Regions from separate parts of the Protofrankia sp. CiT1 genome, predicted to be linked through region 1. Evidence: riboswitches for the same ligand, from Rfam matches in the RefSeq annotation. Region 1 holds a riboswitch; the other holds the start of a gene.
The links. A riboswitch is a leader RNA that binds a small molecule or an ion and turns the genes downstream of it on or off. The one in region 1 is predicted to bind cyclic di-AMP.

Region 1 (5,634 bases):
TGGACGTGCCGGCCGCGACCAGGGCCGCGTCGCGCAACGGCGTCTGGCTGCGGCCGTTCCGGGATCTCCTTTACACCATGCCGCCGTTCATCTCGACCGATGCCGACATCAACGCGATCACGTGCGCGCTGCACGCCGCCGCACAGGTCGGTTAAGAGCGCCCGGCAATAGGGGCGTGGATCAAGGAGCGGGGCTGGGGTGCGTGCATCGCGAGGCGGCGGAGGGAGTCACCCTGGTGTTGGGTGGCGACCGACGACAACGACGGGATGCCCCACCCGGACGCCGCGAGCCGGACAGTCCGCTATAACCGGGTACAAGGCGACCGGTATCCACAAGCGGCTCAGTCGCTTGTGAAGCCCAGCGCGCCGGATGCCTCGGAATCGCTGTCGGCGAGGAACTCCCGGCAGCGGGCGGCCTCCTCGGTTTCACCGATGGCGGCGGCGGCACGGCTCAGCGCCGCGAGCGCGCGCAGGAAGCCCTGGTTGGGCTCATGGGACCACGGGATCGGCCCATGCCCGCGCCAACCGGCACGGCGCAGCTGGTCCAGACCGCGGTGGTAGCCGGTCCGCGCGTAGGCGTAGCCCGTGACAGCCGCGCCCGCGTCCAGGGAGCGCTCGGCCAACATCGCCCAGGCAAGGCTTGAGTCCGGGAAGCGGCCCGCGACAGCCTCCGGGGCATCGCCGGCGCTGAGGGCCCTGGCGGCGGCCGGATCGAGAGCGAGCCTTGTCGGAGGCGGACCGCCAAGGAGATCCGGCCGTTCGGGGGATGTCGTCATGAGGCCCATCCTGCCGGATCGCGCTCATGCCGCATCGCGTGGGGAGCTTTCACGCGGCGGACCTGGTGGGAGGGGGGTGGGCCATCAGGTCCGCCGCGGGATCGGGGGCCGAAGCCGACATCGTCTTCGGACAGCCGGGAAACCGTGGTTCAGAGCGCCCGGCAACAGGACTGTCCGGCTCGCGCCGCCCAACACCTCCGTCGCACTCCTCCGCAGCCCTCGCGATCCATCCATCCGGACGCCGCTGTCTGACCGGACACCCTACTGCCGGAGCTTTTTACGCGTGCCCGCGCTCACAGCGCCGACGGGCTGGTGACGGTGATGTCCCAGAGGTTCTTACCGACCACACCGGTCTGTCCGTCGTCGACCCGGGTCAGATAGCTGTACAGCGACGCGAGACCCTGGGATTCCCCGCCGAAGCGGCCGTCCACCTGCAGAATGAACTTCTTCTCACGCATCGTGCTCTGCCAGACGTAAGCGTCAGCGCGAACTTCACCGGCCAGCGCGGTGGAAAGGGTTGTGCCGGCGAAGTTTGACGATGCCAGTTGAGCCTTCGCGCGTTCCAAGGTCATCGGAGGCTGCGCTGGGGCAACCGCCTGCTGGACCACCTCGGTGCTGGGCACGGCTGCCGCTGTCTGCGGTGCTGGGCCGTTGTTGGTCAGGCCCATCTTGACTGAGCAGGACGGCCAGGGGGACCAGCCGCGAGCGTTGTAGAGCTTGTGGGCGGCATCGTCCTGCAGTGCCGGTGGCGCGTCGCTGGGAAGACCGGAATAACCAAGGCCATGCCAGGTCCCGGCGTCGAACTGGTAGGCGCCGTAGAAACCGTTACCGGTATTGATGTGATAGTTGTTACCGGACTCGCACTGGCGGAGTTTGGCGAAGTCGTCGGCGGTCGCGGCGCTCGCTGGGCTGGCCGCGACGGCGAGACCACTGCCCACGAGTGCTGTGACAGCACCGGTGGTGCGCAGGACCTTGACGGCGGTGGACGACTGTTGCGGGGCGCGGTGCCTGCCAACAGACGGCATGTGGGTCGGTCCTTCCCGTCGCCTACGAGGTGAGCTGTCGGGTTCGGGCTGGGAACATGCCCGGCCGGTGACGCCCATGCGCGTCGCCGGCTTCACCCCAAGGACACCGGCGTCTCCGGTATCCGGATGTGGTTCCCCCGATCCCGTCCTAGCGGCTTCGCGGTAGGTCCTGCCGCGGCGGACGGGGACGGGATTCGGCGTCCGTTCGCGCGGCCTCGCCGATCTGGCGAGTGGGGAGGACTCTAGCGAGCCTGGCTCTTTCGAAGCAAATCGGGGTGTCGGATGAACTACATGGATCTGGCCTACATCCCCCGAATGAACTATGTGGGCCAAACTGAGAACTGTACCTGGTGATTGGGAAAGCTCCGCTGGAGGGTTGCTTGTGTTGGGTTTTTGTAACGACGAGTAATCGGGCCGGTCGTTATAGTGTTTATCTGTTGTGTTTGTTGTCACCTTGGTGTGGCCGGCCCGACTCGTCGTGCGCGGGGTCTATATCAGTTTCGTAGCCGTCAGGCGGTAGCTGTTCGGTTCAGGCTCAGCTGAAGGTGGCCGTCCAGGTTTGCGGTCCGCAGATTCCGTCCACCGTCAGGCCCTTGTCAGCCTGGAGATGGCTCGCCGCACCAGCCGACTCCGGTCCGTACTGACCATCAATCTGGATGTTGTAACCAAGACCATTCATCTGCTGCTGCCACGACCGCACGTCCGGTCGCACCTGGTCGACCAGATCGGTGGTCAAAGGCGTGGCAGCGGCAGCGACAGCGGTCGACGGGGTGGCCGCGTTCGCCGCGCGCCATGCCCAACGCGAGGAACCGCTTCTGCCGTATGAGCGTGCCTGCCACGAGCTGCTGTCCGACGAACCGGTGCTGTCTGGGCTGGCGCTGGCGCTGCTTGGACTCGACGAGCTGGCGCCTGACGAGCTGGTGCCCGACAAGCCGGTGCCGGTGCTGTTTGATGACGAGCCGCTGCCTGACGAGCTGGTGCCTGACGAGCCGCTGCCTGACGAGCCGGTGCCTGACGAGCCGCTGCCTGACGAGCCGGTGCCCGACGAGCCGCTGCCCGACGAGCCGCTGCCCGACGAGCTGGCGCCAGCCCCGAGCTGGCCGGCGCTCATGCCCCGGCCACAGACGGGCCACTGGCCGAAGCCGGATTGGGTGGCGAGCTTGAGCGCGGCCTCGTCCTGGGTGCTCGGGGAGGCGCTGCTGGGCAGTCCGGTGTAGCCCAGGCTCTGCCAGGTGCTCAGCGAGAACTGGTATGCGCCGTAATAGCCGTTGCCGGTGTTGGCCGTGTAGTCACCGCCGGACTCGCACTGGCGAAGCCCCTCCCACGTGGTGGCGGCGCTGGCCGGCTGTGACATCGCGATGCCACCACTGATCGCCGCGAGCAGGGCCGGGGTCAGCACCATGGCTCGGGTACGGACCCGGGCCCGGCGAATTCCGCGATGTCGGCCGCGAGAACTTGTACGGGACATATTGGTAATGCCCTTCCCCACGCCTGCGAGGTGAGCTGTCGGGTTCGGGCTGGGACTGCCCGGCCGTTTTCACGGCTTCACCCCGAGGACGCCTGGTATCGACGCCCGGAAGTGGGTCCCCCGTTCCTGCCGCAAGTTTGGTTTTCGTCGGGCGCGGGCAGGATTCGGCGTGCCGCCCGACGTGTCCCCGCCGTATCGACGGGCACGGCGCAGACCATAACCAGCATCGCTGGTGGCTGAACAAGCCGTGAATGCGCTTCGTGACTATGCGCACATCGGGCTGGGTGCTCTTGCCGTATCTCGAGATCGGCTGCTAACGCACGCCGGCGCGCGCTCATCACTTTCCAGCGGCGGAAACCACGGGCAGCGGCGGAGTGGCCACCGTGCCGCAGCTGGCCCGAGTAATACCGCGTGCACCCGGACAGGTTGTTTGCGTAGCCCGCGGCGCCGCATCGAATTCGGGTTCCCAGCACTCATAGCGGGCGTTCACACGACATCGTCCGATGCATTCTGGGGGAACCTGTTTTGAATCTTCTGTCCGGGCGGTCGACAGCGTCGACAGCTGTGATTCAAAACAGGTTCTACGACGGGGAAGGACAGGGCGGCATGGACCGGTGTGGTTGGGTACGAGGATCCGGTGGTGGCCGAAGGAGGCGCGAAAAGCGATGCTCGCGCCTCCTTCGGCCGGTGAGCCGGCCGGCTCAGCCGGTGAGCGAACGCCCGGCGGAGCGCAGGTCCTCGCAGGCCCGCACGACGCGGGCGGCCATGCCGGTCTCGGCCGCCTTGCCGTAGCTGCGGGGGTCGTACTGTTTCTTCACACCGACCTCGCCGTCAACTTTCAGCACTCCGTCATAATTCTTGAAAATATGGTCGACGATCGGCCGAGTGAACGCGTACTGAGTGTCGGTGTCCACATTCATCTTCACAACGCCGTAGTCCAGCGCTTCGCGGATTTCGGCCGGGTCGGAGCCGCTACCGCCGTGAAACACCAGGTCGAACGGCTTGGTATCGGCTGGCAGCCCGAGCTGTCGCGCGACATACTGCTGTCCGTCCCGAAGGATGCTTGGACGGAGTTTCACGTTGCCCGGCTTGTACACACCGTGTACGTTTCCGAAGGTTGCGGCGAGCATGTAGCGGCCCCGTTCGCCGGTGCCGAGAACCTCGGCGGTTCGCCACATATCCGCTGGTGTGGTGTAGAGCTTCTCGTCGATCGCGCCGACGACCCCATCCTCCTCACCGCCGACGACGCCGATCTCCACTTCCAGGACGATCTCAGCCTGGTGGCATTCGATCAGGAGAGCGTCGGCAATCTTGAGATTTTCCTCGAGTTCGACCGCCGAGCCGTCCCACATGTGTGACTGGAAGAGGGGGGGCCTTCCTTCGCTGAGAACCCGTTCCTTGGAGATCGCGAGCAGCGGACGCAGATAAGTGTCGAGTTTGTCCGCCGGGCAGTGATCGGTGTGCAGGGCGATATTGATCGGGTAGGCCTTTGCGACATGATGGGCGAACTCGGCGAGCGCCTGGGCGCCGAGGACCATGTTCTTCACCCTGGTGCCGGAGAGGAAATCGGCGCCACCGGTGGAAACCTGTACGATGCCGTCACTGCCGGCATCGGCGAAGCCCTTCAGCGCGGCGTTCAGGGTCTCGGACGAAGTAACGTTGATCGCCGGGTAGGCGAACGCCTCGGTCTTGGCCCGGTCAAGCATCTGCGCGTAGACGTCCGGGGTGGCGATGGGCATGGGTCTGGCTCCTGTGAGCAGTCGGGTTGCATGTCTGTCCGGTTGGTAATGAACTGATTTGTTCGGCAATCATGGGCGGGAAGCCGCACGATGAGTATGATGAGCGGGTCATCGGGGCGGGCGGGACCCGTGAGTGTGGATGGCCCGTTCGGCGCGGCGCTCTATGCTGGCATCTTCACGCTCGTATTCGTCGACAGCGGCGTCCTTATCGATATCGATTTCTGGCTGCCTGGTGACACGATCCTGTTCGTTGCCGGTCTGCTCGCGGCAGACCCGCACACGGGCATGTCGCACAGTGCGCCCACGTCCGGGATCGTGCTGGCCGCGACCGCTGGCGCCGTAGTCGGTCATGTTACCGCGCCGAGGTCTGGCGGGCCCTGTCTCCAACGGCGTCACGGCCGGATACGTGCCTGTGCTGATGCCCTCTACCAGGGCTTTGGCACTCTGGCCCGGCTTGCGGCCCGGTTTGTCCGACGGATGCGGACGTTTGCCCCTGGGCGTGCGGGAGCGGGCACCACGGCTGGATTGCCGGCGCTGCCGCGATGTTCCCGGTCGCGATGTTCCCGGTCGAGGCGGGGCGAGGCGGCGGTTGAGTTCCAGCGTCGTCGGTATCGCGGGCGGGCCCGT
Region 2 (5,634 bases), on a different contig from region 1:
GAACCGTTCGGCCCGGCGGCCGAGCACGGCCAGCTCATGCTCGATCTTCTCCAGCGCCCGATGATCGAGTGCTTGTTCATTGTCCACCTCGGCCTCATCCCTACGCCATGTCATCCGTCCGCGGCGTCTCGGATCTCTACAGATTCTTGTGGATACACCATCGGCACGAAGCGGGTGTCCTGGGGCCGCCGCGACGGATCCGTGGAGCGGCCGCTGGCGCCTGGCCGCGTCCGCCCGGCTGGTTGCCGTTGGCGTCAACCCGCACGGGTGTGTGCCAGACCACGGCTGTGGTGCCCGACTCGTCCACGCCACGTGTCGAATCTGCCGAATCAACGGCTCTCGGTGTGGTTCGGTTGTCTGGTGGCGTCGAATCCGCTCAAAGCCGGGAAAGAGCTGTGGAGCAAGAACCGTCGACGGGTGCTGGTGGCCGCTGGCGTGGTCGTCGTTGCCCTCGCCTACGGGCATCACTCACCCGAGGTGAAGACCGAGCGCGCCGAGATTCCGGCGGGCTACGAGTCCGCGGGCCGGGAGCTTGCGGTCCACGCCGAGGCCAAGCCCGAGAAGCCGGTGCCGCTGCTCCTCGTCCTGCATGACGACGAGAGTGACGCGGCGACGATCGAGAAGGACAGTAAGGTGTCCGCGCTTGCTGATCAACAGAAGTTCGCTCTGGTGTATCCGGAGGCGGTGGCCAGTACCTGGCAGACCAACGGTCAGGACGCGCGGTATCTGTGGGACGTGGTCCGTTACGTCGCCAAGGAGCGATCGAACATCGATATGTCCCGGATCTACATCTGGGGTGCGGGAGAGGGCGGCCGTCTCGCGCTCACGGTGGCCTGCGGCCCGCTCGACCCCGCCCAGCAGCCACTGTTCACGGCGGTCGGGACGGTGAACACGGTCGGGCCGCTCCCCGCGTGTCCTTCACGGGTCCATGTCAAGTCAGTGGCTCTTGCGCCAGGGCGGAAATGGAACGAAGCCACGACCAGCGAGCTGTGGAAATTCTCAAAGGACATCAAGGGCTAAGCGGTCGCCGCTCCCTGATCGAACGCCCTATTGCCGGTCACTCTAAGCGGCCACCGAAGGCCACGCGATGATGGTGTTTTCGCGTGGCCTTCGGTCTGAAGCGAGCTGGAGATCCCGGCAATTTGTGGATCAATCCTCGACCCGCCTCGTCGGCTGTCGTTGAGAGGGCTCCCGCCGGTCGGCTTGGCCGGGGGGGTGGCACGGCCGACCAGCGGGAGCCCAGGACCTCCGCCGGCCAAGCGCACTGTGGGGGGGGTTCAGTGCGAAAGGCCGGGGAAGCCCGTGTTCCGCCGGGCATTGCGAGCCGGGGGGGTTGGCTCGATCCGACCAGCGGAAGTCTTTGGAGACATCCAGTTGTGGTTTGGGACCGCCAGACCGGTGTTTATATCGACAACACCGATCTGGCGGTGAGGTTCACGCGTGACCGGAGGGGGAGGACACGCGTGAACCCGCTATATGTTTTTCAGAGGCTGACTGCGTCAGTCATATCAGTGAGATGAAGGAGTCAACGAGCGAGGCCGCTGGCCGCTAACTGACCCGGCCGACTGAGTATGACGTGGTGTAGATATCTCTGAGCGAAACGACTTCACCGGACTTTGGTGCCGCCCACATCTTGCCACCGCCGGCATAGATGCCGATGTGGTAGATGTTTCCCGGCGTACCAAAGAAGATGAGGTCGCCGACCTGCTTATTGTACTGCGACACATGGGCCGTGGCTTCGTACTGTTCTTCCGCGGTGCGGGGGAGACTGCGGCCGAGCTGTTTGAAAACATACTGAACCAGGCCGGAACAGTCGAAGGAGTAGGGGCCCTCCGCACCATACACGTAAGGCTTGCCGGCTTGCTGCGCGGCCAGATAGACAGCTCTTTCACCGAGCGATCCGACTGGCATCGTAGCATCCGCTGTATCGGAGGTGGATACCCGAAACGCGGCAGCAGCGGCCGAGCCGGCGGCCTGCGCCGGAGGCGCGGGGACCGGACTGGGCACCACCGTCATAGTACCAACGTTCGAGGAGCGAGCCGACTGCAGGGCATCCGTTCCGTCGAAGATAGCAGTGATCTGTGTGGTGGTGAGAACCTTGGCAGTGTAGCTCGCAAAGCCCTGCTCGTTAGTATACAGGTGCTTGAATGTTGCCCAGCCGTCAGGCAGCTTTACCTGAATTTTGATGAGCTGGTTTGACAGCGGCGCGTGGGTCGTCCCGTCCTCGAGGGAGAAGCCCATGTCAATGGGCTGGTCGGCCTGTACTGACACGTCCGGATTAGTGACCCTGAGCGCGACACCTGACTTGGGGTGCAGGTCAGCCTGATCGATCACATGGCTGGTGATGGACCCGGGGCCAACCGAGGTGGCCGGGTTGATAACGGACGTGCGCAGACCGGCGAGTGACGCCTGGCTTCCGAACTGAGAGCCAAGGGTGATCCGGGAACTGACCGAAGTCTCGTCCATCCCTGAGTCGGTCGGGGCGCAGCCGGCCAGCGCGACGCCTGACACCGCAACCGTGCCGGTTGTCATCGCCGCGACCGCGGCACGTGCCCGGACGCGGCCGGGGGCCGACGGCGGAGCGGGCGCGCGGTGCCTGCCGCGGGCTGGACGCCCAGGTGTCTCGGCCTGAGGTCGCAGCGAGGACAGCGACGCCGTCGGCGACGAACATGGCCATATTGCCGGATCAAGCTGCACATCGGGCGCAGACAAGACTGTGATCCTTCCCGTTCGCCTGCGAGGTGAGCTGTCGGGTTCGGGCTGGGCTGCCCGGTGGGCCGTGCGACCAGCACACGACTCACTTCACCCCTAGGTCGGCACCGTGGCTCGGTGCCAAACCGGTGGAGGATGGGTCCCCCGCTCCTGCCCTGGTGACGACTCGGAGGGGACACCGGGGCCGTGGGCAGGATTCGGCGTTCGGCCCGGTGTTGTCGTGACGTCGGCGCGAGACTAGTTCAAAAGGATGGTGCCAGCAAATACTAGTCCCTCACAACTACGGCGAGTACTCGCAGAAGTGACCATAGCGGTTCCTCCCATCCTCCTTGCCGATCACTCGCCGCTCTATCTTGATCTGCTGGCCACTGCGACAGGTCGCCCAGACGGAGGCTTGCCATGCCATGACCCACAGGATGCGGAAGATGACATTACGCCATAGCGGTGACGGTCCGGCGACGGGGGGGTGCTTGAGTGCCGACAGCTATATATCGCTGACATGTAGTAGCGAAAATTGTCTTAATGAATAGGCTCGCTAGATTACGCACTGTGTCAGCCGTTATGGGATTTCCCGCTCCGAAATCCGCTGTGCGAGAGGATGTCCGCGGCCTGGGACGGGTCGGCGTCAGCGGCGCCGGGCGCGGGTGTCGCGGCGGGAGAGCAGGCCCGCGGTCTGCAGGACGTGCAGTTCGACCGCGAGTTCGTGAATCTCCGGGGGCAGGGAGCGGTACTGGCCGGACAGGGCCTCGACGGCCGCCTGTGCGCGGTCCGCGAGATCGTCCAGCGCCCGCTGATGGGTGCGCATCTGCGCTCGCTCGTCCTGGATCGCGCGGACCGTCTCCTCCTGCCACCGCCGGGTGCGCATCAGGCGCTCGCTGGCGTCGGCGGCCTGCCGCTCGGCATCCTCCAGCCGCCCAAGGATCTGATCGAGCTGCTCCAGTCTTGTCGCCAGCTCGGCGATAAGATCGTTACGGACCGGGTATGTCGGCTGGGTCATCGGATCGCGTCGCGGATGTCGCGGATGTCGCGGTCGACGTCACAGGTGATGGTGTGGATACGGCGGGGGGCGTCGTCATTGCCACCCACGCCCGCGTTGCGACTGAGAACGGATTGTAACCGTACGCTGCCGCTAGCCCGCGGCTGGGACGGCAGTTGACTGTGAACTCCCGCACGAAGGCCTGACACAGGCGATTACGGTAGCCGACAGCGTGGTCTCCGTGAATCCCGCTGTCGGGTGATATGTCGTTGTTCCTAGTATGAAATAGCTATCGAACGAAGCCGCGGTGCGGTCCTGCTGGGTACGGTATAGTCCTGACGGGCGGTATCCCAGCCGGGTCGGCGGGGCCGCGCCGTGGTAATTCCCATGGCCCGGCCTGTGGCACTGGTTGTGCCAGTTGTGCTGGCTCGAACGGAGGCCACCCGCGTCTGGCGGGAGCTTCGCGGCGCGGCCAGCTCGGTGGATAATTTGCCTGGTATTGTGGCGCCTTCAACACCCTGCTCAATTTTTACACACGGGACGCCACGAAACATGAGTTCGGTCGGTTTTTGGGCGTCAGCCACGCAAAAAATGATGATCGCGGCCTTCTGCTATACCGGTCAGCTCGTCGGTGTATCGGCTCCACCGGCGAGCTGACCGGACCGGCCGCGAAAGCCAGCAGCAATATTCACGAGCGTCCATCATGCTATCAGTTGATATTTGAGCGTACCACGGTACGAGGCTACAGCCAGCCATTCCGTTTGAAGGCTCGGTGCAGGGTGAAGCAGATTGCCGCCATCAAGCAGAGAGCAGCGGGATATCCCCACGGCTGCCGCAGTTCGGGCATGTGCTCGAAATTCATCCCGTAAATGGCGGCAACCGCTGTCGGAACCGCGGCGATGGCGACCCAGGCACTGATGCGGCGCATGTCCTCGTTTTGCGCGATGGCCACCTGTGTCAAGGTCGCCTGAATAATTGACGACAGCAGCTCGTCGAATCGAGCTATTCGTTCGGTGACCTGTTCGAGGTGGTCGGCCACGTCACGGAAGTATTCCTGAATGCGCGGGGCAATCCCGCCGACGTCCGGTTCGGTGAGCGCTCGCAGCGGAGCGGCGAGTGGCGTGACAGCGTGCTTGAGCTCAAGCACCTCACGTTTGAGCTGGTAAACTTTACTGGCATCGGGCGGAATCGATCGGTGAAAGACCGATCCCTCGGCGTCGTCGATGTCGATTTCAATCTTCTCGGTAACCGCCAGGTAATCGTCGACAATCTGGTCGCAGATAGCGTGGAGGACAGCCGACGGTCCGTGGCGGAGCATTTCCGGGTGCGCTTCCAGCCGGCTGCGCAGGGCTTGGAGCCCGCCATGTTCCCCATGCCGGACCGTGACTACGAAATCCTGGCCGAGAAACACCATGACCTCGCCGGTGTTGACGATCTCCGATGTCGAGGTCAGCTCCTCGTGTTCCACGTAACAGGCGGTCTTGAGGACGACGAAAAGGGTCTCCCCGTATCGCTCCAGTTTCGGCCGTTGATGGGCGGTGACGGCGTCCTCGACCGCGAGCGGATGCAGCCCGTAGACATCGGCGATATTGGACAGTTCCGTCGTGCTCGGTTCGTACAGGCCGAGCCAGGCAAAACTGCCGCGGTGATCCCGGGCAACACGCAGCGCATCGGTATGGTGGATCGATCGCGGATCGCGGTAGCCGTCCCGGTATATGTGACACGCGATCACTCGGCCGGGCGGTGTCGAAGGACTCTCCGGGCGTATGCGGCGGCGTTTGGGGACCATCCGGACCAGTGACACGGGCTTGCTCAGGGCGCCGGCCAGCCATCCTGCCGCGGTTGACGGATGGCTGGCGGCAGCCTGTGCGAACGGAAGCTGCCCGTTGTGCCGATTACCGCTGTCGTCAGCAGACTCCTTGTTGTTCATTTCCGGATCATCCTGT

Region 2: it holds a riboswitch for cyclic di-AMP, as region 1 does, so the genes downstream of both, MJ785_RS07635 (C40 family peptidase) here and MJ785_RS22250 (transglycosylase family protein) in region 1, are expected to answer to the same signal.

Annotation. Positions count from the first base shown of each region.
Region 1 covers NZ_CAKJTP010000053.1:3,996-9,629, forward strand. The annotation lists gene MJ785_RS11025 (adenosylmethionine--8-amino-7-oxononanoate transaminase) at 1-155, shown strand, start outside; gene MJ785_RS11030 (DUF3151 domain-containing protein) at 341-775, opposite strand; gene MJ785_RS11035 (transglycosylase family protein) at 1,069-1,800, opposite strand; cyclic di-AMP (ydaO/yuaA leader) riboswitch at 1,806-1,972, opposite strand; gene MJ785_RS11040 (peptidoglycan-binding protein) at 2,336-2,536, opposite strand; partial or broken gene MJ785_RS22250 (transglycosylase family protein) at 2,858-3,268, opposite strand; cyclic di-AMP (ydaO/yuaA leader) riboswitch at 3,274-3,448, opposite strand; gene fbaA (class II fructose-bisphosphate aldolase) at 3,970-5,007, opposite strand; gene MJ785_RS11060 (hypothetical protein) at 5,116-5,358, opposite strand.
Region 2 covers NZ_CAKJTP010000029.1:33,028-38,661, reverse strand. The annotation lists gene MJ785_RS07645 (MarR family winged helix-turn-helix transcriptional regulator) at 1-87, opposite strand, end outside; gene MJ785_RS07640 (plasmid partitioning protein) at 361-1,020, shown strand; gene MJ785_RS07635 (C40 family peptidase) at 1,549-2,532, opposite strand; cyclic di-AMP (ydaO/yuaA leader) riboswitch at 2,718-2,889, opposite strand; gene MJ785_RS07630 (hypothetical protein) at 3,338-3,709, opposite strand; gene corA (magnesium/cobalt transporter CorA) at 4,431-5,618, opposite strand.